DNA from 4 places in the Streptomyces sp. WY228 genome. Region 2 is predicted to be linked to each of the others. Evidence: riboswitches for the same ligand, from Rfam matches in the RefSeq annotation. Region 2 holds a riboswitch; each other region holds the start of a gene.
What was found. A riboswitch is a leader RNA that binds a small molecule or an ion and turns the genes downstream of it on or off. The one in region 2 is predicted to bind cyclic di-AMP.

Region 1 (4,206 bases), 560 kb from region 2:
GGGCGGCGCGCAGGGCGACGCGGGTGTGGCCCTCGGGCGAGAGGTGCAGCCGGTCGGCGTCCCACGCGCGCCGGTCCTGGACCGAGCGCAGCGACCACAGGTCCAGCACGGGGCACTGGTAGCGGTCGGCGATGGCCCGCAGATGGACGTTGTACGTGGCGATCTTGCCGCGCATGTGGCGCAGCACCGGAACGCCCCGGGTGTCGAAGCCGGTGGTGACCATGACCGTGCCGACGGCGTTGCTCAGGTCGGCGACCGCACGCTCGAAGCGCTCGGCGAGGTCGTCGGGGTCGGTGCCGGGCCGGATGATGTCGTTGCCGCCCGCACAGAAGCTGACCAGGTCGGGGGCCAGTTCCTTGGCACGGGGGATCTGCTCCTCGACGATCTGGTCGAGGAGACGTCCTCGTACGGCGAGATTGGCGTAGCGGAAGTCCCCGTGCGGGGAGTCCTCGGGGCCGGCCTCCGTGTCGGGGGCCGGGAGCCGGTCGGCGAGGAGCACCGCGAAGCGGTCCGCCCAGCCGACATAGGTCCCGTCGGGGCCGGGGTCGCCGACGCCCTCGGTGAAACTGTCGCCAATCGCCGCGTACGACCCGATGATGTGCTGCTGGTTGTTTCTCGAATCGTCTGCCACAAGGACTTATCCTGCATCGTCCGATGTGACCTACGCGACCGTAATACGGGGTTGACGGGTGGTGAGATAGACCACCCGGTCAGGTTTTGGTAAAGCCGGAATAAAGGGAGGGGCGGTGCGCCGCCGCGCACCGCCCCTCGGACACTTCCGGTCCTGCTCGGTCAGACGGAGACGCCGTGCTGACGCAGGTACGCGATCGGGTCGACGTCCGAGCCGTAGCTCGGGCCGGTGCGGACCTCGAAGTGCAGGTGCGGGCCGGTGGAGTTGCCGGTGGAGCCGGAGAGGCCGATCTGCTGGCCGCCGGTGACGGTCTGGCCGACGGAGACGTTCAGCGAGGACTGGTGGGCGTACTGCGAGTACATGCCGTCCTCGTGCTGGATGACGACCTCGTTGCCGTACGAGCCGCTGTTGCCGGCCGAGACCACGGTGCCCGGTCCGATGGCGAGGACGGGGGTGCCGGAGGCGGCCTGGAAGTCCGAGCCGGTGTGGTAGCCGCTGGACCAGCTGGCGCCGGAAGCGCGGTACTGGGTGGTGACGTTGGCGTTGGCCAGCGGGGCGGACCAGCCGGAGCCGGTGGCCTCGGAGGAGCCGGTCTGCGCGGAGGCGCCGGAGCCCTCGGAGTCGTCGGCGGAGATGGTGTCGCCCTTCGGGGCTTCCTTCGGCGCGGCCTTCGGGGCCGGAGCGGCCTTCTTCGGGGCGGCCTCGGGAGCGGCGGACTTCTCGGCCGGGGCGGAGCCCTTGGCGCCGAGGGTCAGCTTCATGCCCGGGTGGATCAGGCCGGGGTTCTCGCCGACGGTGGAGCGGTTGTCCTGGTACAGCTTCTGCCACCCGCCCTTGAGCTGGTGCTCGGCCGCGATCTTCGACAGGTAGTCGCCGGAGACGACGGAGTACGCCTTCGGGGCGGCCTTCGACGCGGCGGGAGCGGCCGACGGGGCGGTGTGCGCGGCGGCGACCGAGGCGGCGGCGGGCTTCGCGGCGGGAGCGGCCCGGTCGGCGGCGCTCGCGATGCCGGCGCCGATGAGCGGGAGGGCGAGTGCGGCGCCACCGGTGCCCGCGGCGAGGACGCCGCGGGAGATCGGGCCGGACTTCGGACGACGGTGCTTACCCTTTGCGGGCATGGGGGATTTCCTCTCCGGCGCCTGCGAGGTGAGCTGTCGGGTTCGGGCTGGAGATGCCCGGTCGCGTTGCGGCGACTTCACCCCGAGCCGGTCCGGATCGCTCCGGACCGGCGGCTTACCTGGTTCCCCCGCTCCTGCCACACGTGAGTGGGTGGGTGCGAATTCCGGGCGGCGGCAGGATTAGGCGGTCCGTCCGGATTGCGGCGACCGTAAACCGGTCAGGACGAGCGGAACAAGCCATCGGTTGCGCGCCGGAATCATCGATTCGATATCGCATCGGATTTCCCGTCACACTCCGTGGATTACGGATCTTGGATTTCCTTACGGGCAAGGGAAATACCCCGGGGCGCGCTCACCACGGTCCGTCACGGATATGATCCCGCTCACCTCTGAAATCCCATCTCCCCCATTAGCGGGGCATGTTCTGCGAAATACACCAATACGGACATGCCGTCGGCGGTGCTCCTGACGCCGGGTCAGTCCGGCCTCGTCGGCACCCCGCATCGAGGTGTCGACCGTGATGATTTTCTGTCGAATCGATGTCGTATCGTCACGGGAGCGCCCTCGCCGGCGAGCCGCGCCGACGCCAGAGATCCCAGGAGCCCCCGTGACGCAGCAGGTGCCGCAGGTCCCGCCGACAGAGACCGTGCTGACCGGAGTCCGCAACTTCCGCGACGTGGGCGGGCTCCCCACCACGGACGGGCGGCGCACCGCCTTCGGCCGGCTCTACCGCAGCGGCCACCTGGCGCACGCCACCGCCGAGGACGCGGCCTTCCTCGGCGGGCTCGGACTGCACACGGTCTTCGACTTCCGGCACTCCGCCGACCACCGCCTCGACGGTTACGACATCGAGCTGCCCGGTGTCCGCAATGTCAGCATTCCGCTCTCCGACCCGGCCGACGGCGCGGAGTTCTGGCGGCTGGTGAGCGACGGGAACATCGAGCAGCTGCGCTCGGTCCTCGCGGACGGCAAGGGCGTCGACCGCATGATCCGGATGTACCGCGCGACGATCGAGGACCGCACCGTCGAGCACAGCCGGGTGCTGCACGCGCTGGCCGAGGACAGCGTCCCGGCCCTGATGCACTGCGCGGCGGGCAAGGACCGGGCCGGTCTCTCGATCGCGGTCGCCCTGCTGGCGGTCGGCGTGGAGGTGGAGGCGATCGAGGAGGACTACCTCAAGTCCAACGACCTCCACCGCCGCTACAACGTGAAGCGCTCCGACGCGTCCGAGGCCGGTATGTCGCCCGAGGTGCTGGAGCTGCTGGACCCGCTCTTCGGGGCGCGGCCGGCCTACCTCGCGGCGGCCTTCGCGACCATCGAGGAGAACTGGGGCACGACCGACCGCTACCTCACCGAGGGGCTGAAGATCTCCTCCGGTACCCGGGAGCGGCTGCGCGAGCGCCTGCTCGACCAGGACTGACCCGCCCGGCGGCGGGCCGTCACTTGCTCCCGGCCACCACGAAGAGCAGGTAGAGGAAGCCCGCGATGACGTGGCCCGCCACCAGGTAGGCGAAGAGCCGGATGACGACGCCGCGCGGCATCCGCTTCTCCTGCGGGTCCTCGTTCACGCGACGTCCGGGGCCCAGCGGGTCGTAGTGTTCGGAATCGGACATGACGGTCCTCTCTGTCGGCCTCGCGGCCGGTGGAGCGAAGGATGGAGCCGGCGGGGACGGCCGGTCAGCGCGCGTGGAGGGCGTTGCCGAGACAGAGCTCGGCGGCGGGACTCTGCAGCAGGGTGTGGACGAAGAGCAGCTCCGCGCCGCCGCGGTCGACGGCCGCAATCCGGTGCGGGGTGAGCGAGTCGAAGTGGGCGCTGTCGCCGGGTTCGAGGTCGTGCACGGTGTCGCCGAGCCCGACCCGCAGCCGCCCTTCCATGACGTACAGCCACTCCTCGCCGGGATGGACCCGGACCAGGTCGCCCTGGGCCCCGTACGGAACACGTACCCGCAGGGCCTGCATCGCGCGGCCGGAGCCGCCCGCCTGCCGGTACATCCAGCCGTCCGCCTCCGCCCCCTCGAAGCCGCCGCCGCGGACGATCGCGTCCCGTTCGGGCGGCTGCTCGCCGAGGAGCTCGGAGACCGTCGTACCGTAGATACGGGCCAGCCCCAGCAGCATCGGCAGCGAGGGCTGCCGGCGGCCGGTCTCCAGCCGGGAGAGATGGGCCGGGGAGAGCCCGGCCCGCCGGGCGGCGGTCTCCAGGGTGAGACCACGGCTTCGGCGCAGGTCACGCAGTCGGGGTGCGACGCCGGGGAGCTCGTCCGGCACCCCTTCGTCCGGAGGGTTCATGGATCCATTGGGCCAGTATCTTTCCTCCGAGGCAAATAACTTGCCCCGGAGGCAAAGGGGCGCCCGTCAGCGGTTGGCCACGGCCTGCTTGACGAGAGTGCGGCCGAAGTCCCACATCAGTCCGCCGCCGCTGTGCGCGTCGTCCATGACGGACGTGAACGCCGCCACGAA
Region 2 (4,206 bases):
AGGGGAGCTTGGGCAGCTCCTCGGAGTAGTAGCCGACGGCGCGGTAGACGCTCTGCATGTCCCAGTCGGTGAACTTGCCGGTGCCCCGGACATTGCCGGTGCCGTCCAGCTCGGTGCGCTCGGTGCGCAGCGCGGTGACCTTGCCGTCCTCGCCGAGGATCTCGACCGGGGACTCGAAGAAGTGCAGGAACAGCTTGTGCGGGCGGTCGCCGACGTCGCGGATCGCCCAGTTCTCCAGGGTCTGCGCGACCATGTTGGCCTGCTTGTTCTCCCGGCGGGTGGCGATGGAGCCCTCGTCGTACTCGATGTCCTCGGGGTTGACGATGACCTCGATGTTGGGGGAATGGTCCAGCTCCCGCAGCTCCATCGGGCTGAACTTGGCCTGCGCCGGGCCACGCCGCCCGAACACATGCACCTCCAGCGCCTTGTTCTCCTTGAGGCCCTGGTACACGTTGTCCGGGATCTCGGTGGGCAGCAGCTCGTCCGCCGTCTTGGCCAGGACACGGGCCACGTCCAGGGCCACGTTCCCGACGCCGAGCACGGCGACCTTCTCCGCGGTGAGCGGCCAGGTGCGCGGGACCTCGGGGTGCCCGTCGTACCAGGAGACGAACTCGGCGGCGCCGTAGGAGCCGTCCAGCTGGATGCCGGGGATGTCGAGCGCCCGGTCGGCCTCGGCGCCGGTGGAGAAGATCACCGCGTCGTAGAAGGACCGCAGGTCGTCCAGGCCGATGTCGTGCGGGTAGCTGACGTTGCCGAAGAGCCGGATCTGGGGCTTGTCCAGCACCTGGTGCAGGGCCTTGACGATGCCCTTGATGCGCGGGTGGTCGGGTGCCACGCCGTAACGGATCAGGCCGAAGGGCGCGGGCATGCGCTCGAAGAGGTCGATCGAGACCCCCGGGTCCTGGCAGACCTCGGATTTGAGCAGCGCGTCCGCAGCGTAGATACCGGCGGGGCCGGCTCCGACAATGGCGACGCGGACGGGGCGTGTCATGGCGTGGTGATCCTTCGGGGCGGGCGAACGCGGGCAGGTACAGCGTACGTCGGAGGTAAGGGTGGGCTTACTAGTCTCCGCCCCACACCGTAAGCGATCGTCCCGCGGGCCCTTCGACCGCCCCCACCCAGAGTGTCCGATTAGCCCGTTTCGTTATGCCTATATGGTCGATTTGCTTCTTTTACTCTGTATATCCGTAAAGGTGTTTCCGAGCTGTTTGATGCATTTGCCTGGGCGTGTTTTCGCCATCGCCGTGAGCGAGTGGTGAGCGTCACGTCCGAGGGGGTGGACGCAGAAGCGGAGGCATCGGTTCCCTTCTGTGCGAAGAAAGTTGACGCCGTGACGGTGCGGCCCGATCCGGGAATTCCAGCATTCGATCATGCGGGGAAAAGGGAATCCGGAATGCGGGGCTTGTTCTGTCCCGCGTTTCTCGCCTACGGTCACCGTCAATCCGGATGGAACGCCGAATCCTGCCGCCGTCCGGGAATCCGAAACCCACTCACGTACGGCAGGAGCGGGGGACCCAGGTAAGTCGCCGAACCGTAACCGGAACGGCTTGGGGTGAAGTCGCACGACCGTGCGGCCAGGCATCTCCCGTCTGAACCCGACAGCTCACCTCGCAGGCGCCGGAGAGAGGAAATCCCCCATGCCCGCAAAGGGTAAGCACCGCCGTACCCAGTCCACCTCGCTGCGTCGTGGCCTCGCCGCCGTGACCACCGGCGGAGCCGTTCTCGCGCTCCCCGTGATCGGCGCCACCAGCGCCTTCGCGGCCCCCGCTCCCACCGCCGCGCCGCAGGCCGTGGCCCCCGCCGCAGTGGCCCCCCAGGCGAATTCCGCCGTACAGGCCGCGCCCGCCCAGCATTCCGTGGTGGCCGGCGAAACTCTTTCCAGGATCGCCCGCGAGCATTCCGTGAGCGGCGGATGGAAGAAGCTGTACGAAGGCAACCGGAAGATCGTCGGAGGGAATCCCGATCTTATTCACCCGGGTATCAAGCTGACGCTCGGAAACAAGGCCGCCGCCCCGTCGGACGCCAAGTCCGCCAAGGCTTCCGACGCCACCGCACGTGGTGCGTCGGCGGACCGCGCCGACCGTTCGGAGCGTACGGGCACCGCCCCGGTGGCGAAGGCCGCTCCGGCCGCCGCGAAGGCCGTCACCTACACCAACGACCTCGACGGCTGGATCAAGGAATCGCTCGCGGTCATGGCCCAGCACGGCATCCCCGGCACCTACGAGGGCATTCACCGCAACATCATGCGCGAGTCCTCGGGCAACCCGGCCGCGATCAACAACTGGGACTCCAACGCGGTCAAGGGCACCCCGTCCAAGGGCCTGCTCCAGGTCATCGACCCGACCTTCCAGGCCTACCACGTGCCCGGCACCTCGACCGACAGCTACGACCCGGTCGCCAACATCACGGCCGCGTGCAACTACGCCGCGGACCGCTACGGCTCGATCGACAACGTCTTCGGCGCCTACTGATCCTTCGCGCCCGGCCCGAAGAGGCCCCGGACCACACGGTCCGGGGCCTCTTCGGCATGCCGGTCCGTCCCGCCGGATCTCCTGCCGGGCGGCACCGGGAAGTTACCCCCAAGTTTCTAGTGACTTACCACGCGATCGACAGTAGAACCTGTTGCACTCTGTCGAGAGTGAGGGATGTCACATGAGTGACACTACCGTGCAGGACAGCGGGGCGACGGGTGTCTCGCGTCGAAGATTCATCACTGGAACAGGTTCTCTTCTGGGAGTCGCGGCGCTGGCCGGGACCGCCGCCCCGGTGTGGGCGAGCGCCCGGGCGGCAGCAGCGCCGATCGGCTCCGGGGCCCATGTGCCGGTCCTGGTCGTCGGCACCGGATACGGCGGCTCCGTCGCCGCCCTCCGGCTCGCCCAGGCCGGTACGGACGTCCACATGGTCGAGATGGGCATGGCGTGGGACACCCCGGGCGCGGACGGCAAGATCTTCGCCAATACCACCAAGCCGGACGACCGCTCCTACTGGCTGCGGACCCGGACCAAGCAGCCGCTGAGCAACTTCCTCGGCTTTCCCCTCGACAAGGACGTCAACCGCTACACCGGCATCCTGGACGCCGAGGAGTTCGGCGGCATCACGGTCTACCAGGGCCGCGGCGTCGGGGGCGGATCCCTGGTCAACGGCGGCATGGCCGTCACCCCGCGCCGGGAGAACTTCGGCGCGATCCTCCCGACGGTGAACGCCGAGGAGATGTACCGCACCTACTACCCGCGCGCCAACAGCGGGCTGGGCGTCACCACCATCGATCCCGCCTGGTTCGACACCGTCGACTGCTACCAGTACGCCCGGGTCGGCCGAAAACACGCGCAGCGCTCCGGCTTCCCGTTCCTCTTCGTGCCCGCCGTGTACGACTGGGACTACATGAAGCAGGAGGCGGCCGGAACCGTACCCAGGTCGGCGCTGGACGCGGAGATCCTCTACGGCAACAACCACGGCAAGAAGTCGCTCCAGAAGACCTACATCGACCGGATCAGGGCCACCGGCCGGGTCACCATCTCCCCGCTCCACAAGGTCACCACCGTCACCCCGGCCCCCGGCGGCGGCTACACCGTACTCATCGACCAGCTGGACACCGGCGGCCGGACCACCGTCACCAAGACCGTCACGGCGGACAAGGTGTTCTTCGCCGCGGGCAGCGTCGGCACCAGCAAGCTGCTCGTCGGCCTCAAGGCCACCGGAGCCCTGCCCCTCCTCAACAACGAGATCGGCAAGGGCTGGGGCGACAACGGCAACGTCATGTGCGGGCGGGCCAACCACCTCTGGGATCCGACGGGGAAGGTGCAGTCGTCCATCCCGACCGGCGGCATCGACAACTGGGACGCCGGCGGAGCGTTCGCCGAAGTCGCTCCGCTGCCCACCGGCATCGAGACCTGGGCCTCCTTCTACCTCTCGATCACCAAGAACCCCAACCGGGCGCAGTTCACCTGGAACGCGGCGGCAGGCAAGGCCGAACTGAACTGGCAGACGGCGTGGAAGCAGCCGTCCATCGACGCCGCGAAGACCATCTTCGACAAGATCAACCAGAAGGAGGGGACGATCTACCGCACGGACCTCTTCGGCGTCTACAAGATCTGGGGCGACCACCTCACCTACCACCCGCTGGGCGGTGCGGTTCTGGACAAGGCCACCGACAACTACGGCCGGCTGCACGGCTACCCCGGCCTGTACGTCATCGACGGCGCGCTG
Region 3 (4,206 bases), 4.8 Mb from region 2:
TGGGCCAGCTCGACGGCGTCCAGGGTCTCGGTCAGCGAACCGATCTGGTTGACCTTCACGAGCAGGGCGTTGGCGGAGCCCTCCTCGATGCCGCGGGCCAGGCGCTCGGGGTTGGTGACGAAGAGGTCGTCGCCGACGATCTGGACCTTGGAGCCGATGCGGTCGGTGATGACCTTCCAGCCGGCCCAGTCGTCCTCGTACAGCGGGTCCTCAATGGAGACCAGCGGGTACGCGGAGACGAGCTCCTCGTAGTACTCGGTCATCTCGGCGGCCGAGCGGGACTTGCCCTCGAACTCGTAGACGCCGTCCTTGTAGAACTCGGACGCGGCGACGTCGAGCGCGAGCGCCACGTCACGGCCCGGGACGTAGCCGGCCTCCTTGATGGCCTCGACGATGAGGTCCAGGGCGGCGCGGTTGGACTCCAGGTTCGGGGCGAAGCCGCCCTCGTCGCCGAGTCCGGTGGACAGGCCCTTGGTCTTGAGGACCTTCTTCAGCGTGTGGTAGATCTCCGCGCCCCAGCGCAGGGCCTCGGAGAAGGACTCGGCGCCGATCGGCGCGATCATGAACTCCTGGATGTCCACGTTGGAGTCGGCGTGCGAGCCGCCGTTCAGGATGTTCATCATCGGAACGGGCAGCAGGTGCGCGTTCGGGCCGCCGAGGTAGCGGAAGAGCGGCAGGTCGGACGCCTCGGATGCGGCGTGCGCGACGGCCAGCGAGACGCCGAGGATGGCATTCGCGCCGAGCGAGGCCTTGTTCTCGGTGGCGTCCAGGTCGAACATGGCCTGGTCGATGAGGCGCTGCTCGGTGGCGTCGTACCCGACGAGCTCCGGGCCGATCTGCTCGATGACGGCGAGGACGGCCTTCTCGACGCCCTTGCCCTGGTAGCGGTTGGGGTCACCGTCGCGAAGCTCTACAGCCTCGAACGCGCCGGTGGAGGCGCCGGACGGAACAGCAGCACGGCCCGTGCTGCCGTCGTCGAGGCCAACCTCGACCTCGACCGTGGGGTTGCCCCGGGAGTCGAGGATTTCCCTGGCTACGACGACGTCGATGGACGGCACGAGGCATCTCCTTCTGGGATCTGACACTGGTTGTGCAGGGTCACTGTGGCCTTGCGACCCGAGCCTATCCGGCCCGGCCGCGTCGACCGGCCGACCGCCCGTCTCCTGGGACGAAAAAGGACCCAAGGACCGGCGTAACGGGACAAAACTCTAGATATCTACTGAGCGGTAACACGTGTTGCCGACAAGAGGTGAACGCAACCGCACCCCTCCCGGGCCTCCACCCACGAAGAACCCGGCCCGGCGCGCTGGGGGATGAGCGCGTCGGGCCGGGAAGCCGTGCGAGGAGAAGTGCCGCCGGACGCTTCTCCTCCGGGGAGGAGATGCGGCGTCTACTTCAGGTGGAGCTGCTGACCCGGGAAAATCAGGTCGGCGTCCTCGACGATGTCGTCGTTGAGCTTGAAGAGCTTGCTCCAGCCGCCCTTGACGCCCTCCTTCTCGGCGATCTTGCTCAGGGTGTCGCCGGCCTTGACCTTGTACTCGCCGTCACCCTTCTTGACCTTCTCGCCGGTCGGGGTGGTGACGGTCTTCTTGCTCTCGGCCTTGGGGGCCTCGCGCTGCTCGGAGCGCGTGGTGGGCTGCTCGGCCTGGCGCTGGGGCTGCGCCTGCTCGGGCTTGCTCTCGGACTGGCCGGAGCCGGTGTTCACACCCGGGTCCACACCGTCGTTGGTGAGGCCGCCGGCGCCGGCGCAGGCCCAGGCGCCCGGGCCCTGAAGGTCGAGGAGCTTCTCGGCGGTGGCGATCTGCTGGTCCTTGGAGGCCAGGTCGGCACGCGCGGCGTACTGCGTACCACCGGCGGCGGCCCAGCTGGACTGCGAGAACTGCAGTCCGCCGTAGTAGCCGTTGCCGGTGTTGATGGACCAGTTGCCGCCGGACTCGCACTGGGCGACGGCGTCCCAGGTCTCGACGGAGGCGGCGGACGCGTTGGTCGCGCCCATCAGCGGGACGGCGACGGCGGCACCGGTGACACCCGCGAGGGTAGCGATACGGGTGGCCTTGGACGGGCGGCGGTGCTTGCCCTTGCTGTTCAGCAGCATGGAACGAATCTCCTCACCGACGCCTACGAGGTGAGCTGTCGGGTTCGGGCTGATGAGTTGCCCGGTCGCACGGTGCTGCGTGCGACTTCACCCCAAGCCGGTCCCGTACACCCCCCGGAGGGGCTGTGCGGACCCGGCGGCCTACCTGGGTCCCCCGCTCCTGCCTACGGCGCTTTACGCGTCTGTTCCCTTCGACCGACGGCAGGATTCGGCGTGACGGTCGACGGGGCCCGCGGTGCGAGCGGCTCCGACCGTAAACACAGGCAACCCCGACATTCAAAGATGGACATAGGGGGCAATCAACTCGAACTCACCGCGACTGATGGGGCATTTCCGCAGGTCGGGGGCGATACGCGCGGACCGGCCGGGCGAGACGCGCCAGTTGAAGCAAAGAGACCCATGTCTCACTTCCGCAAAAGTGGACATAGGTCTCTGAACTGCCTGATTTTCCCGGGCGTTTTCGCCCGAATTGAATCAGTTGGCGGCGGGCGCCTCGGCACCTTCCGGCGCACCCTGGTCCGCGCCCTGTTCCCCGCTCTGCTCCGCGTCCTGACCCAGACCCAGGTCCAGGCTCTGGCCGGGCAGGATCAGGTCCGGGTCGGAGCCCAGGAGGTCCTTGTTGGTCTCGTACAGACCGGTCCAGCCGCCGGGCAGCTCCTGGGCGTCGGCGATGGCCCACAGGTTGTCGCCGGGCTGCACCGTGTACGCACCGGCGCCCGCCGCGCCGCCGTCGCGCGCGTCGCCGTCACCGCGCGAGGCGTGCCGGCCGGACCCACGAGGGCCGTCGTCCTGACCGCCGTCGGCCTCCTCGGGCGCGGGGGCGCCGCGGTGCTTGCCGCCCTTGCCGTCCGTGCCGGTCTCGCCGGTCGAGGCGTCGGGGGCGCCGGAGGGGTCGGTGGCGTCGGGGGCCTCGGAGGACGGCGGGGTGGTGGGCGTCACCGAGGAGTCGGGGGTCTCGCTCCCCTCCCCCGTACCGTCGCTCTCCTTCTCGTCCTTCTTCTCACCCTTACCGGACTTGTCGGCCTCGCCGGACTTGCCGGATTCATCCGCTTCGTCGGGTGCGTCCGCTTCGTCGGTCGGGGTGCTCGTCGGGTCGGGAGCCGGCGAGGTGCCCGGGTCGACGCCCGGCAGGCTGCCGTCCACCGCGAGGCCGGAGATCACCGCACAGCTGGGCCACGCCTTGGGCCCCTGGTCGTCCAGGACCTTCTCGGCGACGGAGATCTGCTGCGACCGGCTGGCAAGGTCGGCGCGGGGCGCGAACGCCGTGCCGCCGTACGCCGACCAGGTCTCCTGCGAGAACTGGAGTCCGCCGTAGTAGCCGTTGCCGAGGTCGGCGCTCCACATGCCGCCGCTCTCGCACTCCGCGACCCGGTCCCAGGTGGAGGCCTCGGCCGCGTGCGCGCCGCTCGCGCCGAGCAGCGGGATGGCGATGGCCGATCCCGTCACACCTGCGGCGACGACGATGGCGGGTGCCTGGCGAGGGCGGCGGTGTCTGCCGTTCGCGGAGCCCATGGGTATGCCTTCCGTGCGACTGACAAGCGAGTGACCTGAGCGCCGCGCAGCGGGATTTCGTGCCTGCGTCGGCGCACAAGTGACGCATGGGCAACGTGCGACCGACGCGTCGAACCGTGAACCTAGCGGGACTCGAACGTGTGTCACAAGTCGATGCAGCGCAGATCACGTGAAAGTCACAGAGTTGACAGCGTGTCACTTTTTTCGGAGCGGCTGCCCGGCTCGAACTCGACCGGAAGCGTACGCAGTCCACGCATGATGAGCCCGCCGCGCCAGCGCAAATCGTCAGGTTCTCCCGCAAGTCGCAGGTCAGGGAGGCGTCTCAACAGCGTGGCCAGCGCGGTCTGCCCCTCCAGCCTGGCCAGCGGCGCCCCCAGGCAGTAATGGATGCCGTGCCCGTATCCGAGGTGCTGATTGTCACTCCGCGCAAGGTCCAGTGTGTCCGGATCCGCGAACCGCTCCGGGTCGCGGTCGGCCGCCGCCAGCACCACCAGGACGGGATCCCCGGCGGCGATCTCCTCGCCGCCCAGGGTCAGCGCCTCGGTGGCGTACCGCCAGGTCGCCATCTCGACCGGCCCGTCGAACCGGAGCAGTTCCTC
Region 4 (4,206 bases), 2.7 Mb from region 2:
CGGGACTGGGCGTTGGTGCGGTAGAAGACGGCGACGTCGCCCGCCTTGGCGTCGCCCGCGTCGGTGAGCCGGTCGATCTCGTCGGCGACGAACTGCGCCTCGTCGTGCTCGGTGTCGGCGACGTAGCCGGTGATGCGGGCGCCGGAGCCGGCGTTGGTCCAGAGGTTCTTGGGGCGGCGGCTCTCGTTGCGCTCGATGACGGCGTTGGCGGCGGAGAGGATCGTCTGCGTGGAGCGGTAGTTCTGCTCCAGCAGGATCGTCGTGGCGCTGGGGTAGTCCTCCTCGAACTGGAGGATGTTGCGGATGGTCGCGCCCCGGAAGGCGTAGATCGACTGGTCCGCGTCACCGACCACGCACAGCTCGGCGGGGGCGTCGTTCTCGCCGGCCGGGCCGACCAGCTCACGGACCAGCGTGTACTGGGCGTGGTTGGTGTCCTGGTACTCGTCGACCAGGACGTGGCGGAAGCGGCGGCGGTAGTGCTCGGCGACGTCCGGGAAGGCCTGGAGGAGGTGGACCGTCGTCATGATGATGTCGTCGAAGTCCAGGGCGTTGGCCTCGCGCAGCCGGGCCTGGTAGAGCGCGTAGGCCTGGGCGAGGGTCTTCTCGAACCCGTCGGCGGCCTGTCCGGCGAAGGTCTCCTCGTCGATGAGCTCGTTCTTGAGGTTGGAGACCTTGGCGGTGAAGGACTTCGGCGGATAGCGCTTGGGGTCCAGGTCGAGGTCGCGGCAGACCAGGGCCATCAGCCGCTTGGAGTCGGCGGCGTCGTAGATCGAGAACGACGAGGTGAAGCCGAGCTTCTTCGACTCGCGGCGCAGGATGCGGACGCACGCGCTGTGGAAGGTCATGACCCACATCGCGTTGGCACGCGGCCCGACGAGCTGCTCGACGCGCTCCTTCATCTCGCCCGCGGCCTTGTTGGTGAAGGTGATCGCGAGGATCTGCCCGGGGTGCGTGCCGCGCTCGGCCAGCAGATGGGCGATGCGATGGGTCAGCACCCGGGTCTTGCCGGAGCCGGCCCCGGCGACGATGAGCAGCGGGGATCCGGCGTGCACGACGGCGGCGCGCTGCTCGGTGTTCAGCCCGTCGAGCAGCGCGGCGGAGTCGATCACCGGGCGCGGGTGACCGTCCCGGTAGTACCCGTCCCGGGGCGGCGGGGGCGCGTCGTAGACGCCCTCGAAGAGTCCCTCCGGCACCGCTTCGGGCGCGTGGTCCTCGGGGGGCGGCGGGGGGCCGTCCTCCGCGGGCTGGAGGCCGGTCAGGAAACTGTCGTCAAAGAGGCTGCTCATCGCCTACCGAGTCTAGGCGGCCGCACTGACAACGTTCCGCCGAAGCCCGGAAGCGGCCGGGAAGCGGGCCCCGGTGCCGGCCGCCGACACACCCGTACCGGGTACGGACGGAGAGCGGACGTCCACGTTCCGTGAAGAAGTGCCCGGTCGGAGGGGACGCGGCGCCCCGGATCCGAAAAGGTCACGAAAATGTATCGGGCATATCGCTCATCGTGCTTCCCAGCGGTACCACGGGTTGGCTAGCGTGCTCGGTCAGGTGATCCGTACCTCCCTGAGGCGAACCGCGCCTAACGGACACCTCTGCCGAATTCGTGCTGCCCTCCAGGCAGTTCGGAACCGGGGACCCACACGCAGAACCGGGGTGAATCGGTCCGTGAGCTCGTATCCGGACCGTAGGACAGCCTTCCGTTCCGTCCGAACCCGACAGCTAACCCGGTAGGCGGTCCACGGAAGGAGATGCCGGTCTTGGCATCGCATCGCAAGCCGCGCACGAAGGTGCGCACCACCACTCCCGCCGTCGGTCTGACGACGGCCGCGCTGGCCTCGGTGACGTTGCTCTCCACGCAGAGCGCCACGGCCGCGCCCGCGGAGCCGAAGCCCGCCATCGAGGAAGTGCAGAAGAAGGTCGACGCCCTGTACCGGCAGGCGGGCACCGCGACCCAGGAGTACAACCGGGCCAAGGCCGCCTCCGCCACGCAGCAGAAGAAGGTCGACACCCTGCTCGCGGACGTGGCGAAGCGGACCGAGAAGATCAACGAGGCGCGCCGCGCGCTGGGCTCCTACGCGGCGGCCCAGTACCGCAGCGGCGGCATCGCGCCCACGGCGACGTTCTTCCTGGCGGACGACCCTCAGGGGTACTTCGACCAGAGCCGGCTGATGGACCGGGCGACGGAGCGGCAGCAGAAGGCCGTCACCGACTTCCGTACGCAGCAGGCCTCGGCGGCGAAGAAGCGCGCGGAGGCGGTGAAGAGCCTGGAGACGCTCACCGATACGCAGGCCACGCTCGCCTCCAGCAAGAAGGACGTGCAGACCAAGCTCACCGAGGCCCGCGGCCTGCTGTCCCGGCTGACCGCCGAGGAGAAGGCGCGGCTGGCGGAGCTGGAGCGCAAGAAGGAGGCCGAGGCCAAGGAGAAGGCGGCGAAGCTGGCCGCCCGGCAGGCCGCCGAGGCGAAGGAGAGGGCCGAGGCGGAGGAGAAGGCCCGCGAGGAGGCCGCGAAGGAGTCGGGCGGCGGTTCGGGCACAGGCTCCGGTACGGGCACGGGTTCGGGCTCCGGCTCCGGTACGGGCAGCGGTTACGCCGCCAAGGCGGAGAAGGTGCTGGCCTTCGCCCGCGCCCAGATCGGGAAGCCGTACGTCTGGGGCGCGACGGGCCCCTCCAGCTACGACTGCTCGGGGCTGACGCAGGCGGCGTGGCGCGAGGCGGGCGTGACCCTGCCCCGGACCACCTGGGACCAGGTGAAGGTCGGGACCCGGGTCGCCACGTCCGACCTGCAGCCGGGGGACCTGGTCTTCTTCTACGACGACATCAGCCACGTGGGCATCTACAAGGGCGACGGCATGATGATCCACGCCCCGAAGCCGGGTGCGAACGTGCGCGAGGAGTCGATCTACTACATGCCGATCTACGGGAGCGTCCGCCCGGCGTGACGCGGGGGCGGGGGCGGCCGGTGACCGGCCGCCCCCCGACAGGTTCAGGTCCAGACGGTGGCGATGAAGATGTTGGCGGTCGTGAGGGCGCCGACCGCGATGAACGCGCCCTTGTCGACCTTCTCCTCGTCGCGCTTGACGTAGACCAGGGCGAGGATCACGACCAGCAGCGCCAGCTTGATGCCGATCTTGACGTTGTTCACGGTCTGGTCGTCGGCCTGGTTGAGGCCGACCAGCGCCATGCCGGTGACCAGCATGGTCAGCGCGCCGTGCAGCATCGCGGGGGTGAACCGGGCGGTCCCCGACCCCATGGCCTTCATCTGCGTCAGGAAGCCGCCCAGCAGGGAGGCGATGCCGATGATGTGCAGGGCGACGAAGACATTGATGAGTACGTCCATGGCTCGGGAGCCTAGCCATGGCCAAGGTTTTACCTTTCAGTGAGGCAAGCCTTCCTCGTCGGTGAGGCACGCCCTCCTCGATCACTTCGGTCATGAGTGAGCGGCGAAACGTCACATCAGGGCAATAGCTGTCATGGCGACTCTTTTCTCCGCGCCCGGATTAGCGTCCTTCACGGACCCGCCGGTATCCCCCGGCGGCCAGCCGACAGGAAGGATGCCGCCCCCGTGGCAGCGCACCGCAGGTCAGCCCACCGAAAACCCAAGCAGCGCCCGTTCACCGGCCCTGCTGCCCGCACCGCCGCCACCCTGGCGCTCGCCGGAGCCGCCACCGCGGGCTCGGTCACCGGGGCCGGCGCGGCCCCCGCCGAACCGGCCCCCACCGCCGACCAGGTCAGGGCGAAGGTCGACCGGCTCTACCACGACGCCGAGGTCGCCACCGAGAAGTACAACGGGGCGAAGGAGAAGGCGGCCGCCGCCACTCGCAAGGTCGAGGCCCTGACCGACGAGGCCGCCCGCCGCACCGACCGTCTCAACACCACCCGCAACGCCCTGGGTTCGCTGGCCACCGCGCAGTACCGCGGCGGCACCCTGGACCCGGCCCTGCAACTGGCGCTCTCCTCCGACCCGGACGCCTATCTGCAGCGCGCCTCCTACCTCGACCGGGCGGGCGACCGGCAGAGCGGTCTGCTGCGCAACATCAAGCGGCAGGTCTCCCAGATCACCCGCGTCAGGGCCACCGCCGACCAGGAGACCGAGCGCCTCGCCGCCCGCCGCGCCGAGCTGCGCGAACACCGCACCGTGATCCGCACCAAGCTGGCCGACGCCCGCAGGCTGCTGGACACCCTGACCGCCGACGAGCGCGCCGCCTACGAACG

Region 1: it holds a riboswitch for cyclic di-AMP, as region 2 does, so the genes downstream of both, KV381_RS32340 (LysM peptidoglycan-binding domain-containing M23 family metallopeptidase) here and KV381_RS34635 (transglycosylase SLT domain-containing protein) in region 2, are expected to answer to the same signal.
Region 3: it holds a riboswitch for cyclic di-AMP, as region 2 does, so the genes downstream of both, KV381_RS13675 (transglycosylase family protein) here and KV381_RS34635 (transglycosylase SLT domain-containing protein) in region 2, are expected to answer to the same signal.
Region 4: it holds a riboswitch for cyclic di-AMP, as region 2 does, so the genes downstream of both, KV381_RS23230 (C40 family peptidase) here and KV381_RS34635 (transglycosylase SLT domain-containing protein) in region 2, are expected to answer to the same signal.

What each region holds. Positions count from the first base shown of each region.
Region 1 covers NZ_CP079114.1:7,380,311-7,384,516, reverse strand. The annotation lists gene KV381_RS32345 (SGNH/GDSL hydrolase family protein) at 1-631, opposite strand, end outside; gene KV381_RS32340 (LysM peptidoglycan-binding domain-containing M23 family metallopeptidase) at 793-1,749, opposite strand; cyclic di-AMP (ydaO/yuaA leader) riboswitch at 1,755-1,913, opposite strand; gene KV381_RS32335 (tyrosine-protein phosphatase) at 2,357-3,169, shown strand; gene KV381_RS32330 (DUF6126 family protein) at 3,189-3,362, opposite strand; gene KV381_RS32325 (helix-turn-helix domain-containing protein) at 3,427-4,035, opposite strand; gene KV381_RS32320 (aspartate aminotransferase family protein) at 4,102-4,206, opposite strand, start outside.
Region 2 covers NZ_CP079114.1:7,941,286-7,945,491, forward strand. The annotation lists gene KV381_RS34630 (FAD-dependent oxidoreductase) at 1-991, opposite strand, end outside; cyclic di-AMP (ydaO/yuaA leader) riboswitch at 1,443-1,632, shown strand; gene KV381_RS34635 (transglycosylase SLT domain-containing protein) at 1,638-2,471, shown strand; gene KV381_RS34640 (GMC oxidoreductase) at 2,653-4,206, shown strand, end outside.
Region 3 covers NZ_CP079114.1:3,168,078-3,172,283, forward strand. The annotation lists gene eno (phosphopyruvate hydratase) at 1-1,058, opposite strand, end outside; gene KV381_RS13675 (transglycosylase family protein) at 1,391-2,095, opposite strand; cyclic di-AMP (ydaO/yuaA leader) riboswitch at 2,101-2,277, opposite strand; gene KV381_RS13680 (transglycosylase family protein) at 2,570-3,607, opposite strand; gene KV381_RS13685 (cytochrome P450) at 3,784-4,206, opposite strand, start outside.
Region 4 covers NZ_CP079114.1:5,272,235-5,276,440, reverse strand. The annotation lists gene pcrA (DNA helicase PcrA) at 1-1,286, opposite strand, end outside; cyclic di-AMP (ydaO/yuaA leader) riboswitch at 1,578-1,744, shown strand; gene KV381_RS23230 (C40 family peptidase) at 1,743-2,933, shown strand; gene KV381_RS23225 (hypothetical protein) at 2,978-3,331, opposite strand; gene KV381_RS23220 (C40 family peptidase) at 3,557-4,206, shown strand, end outside.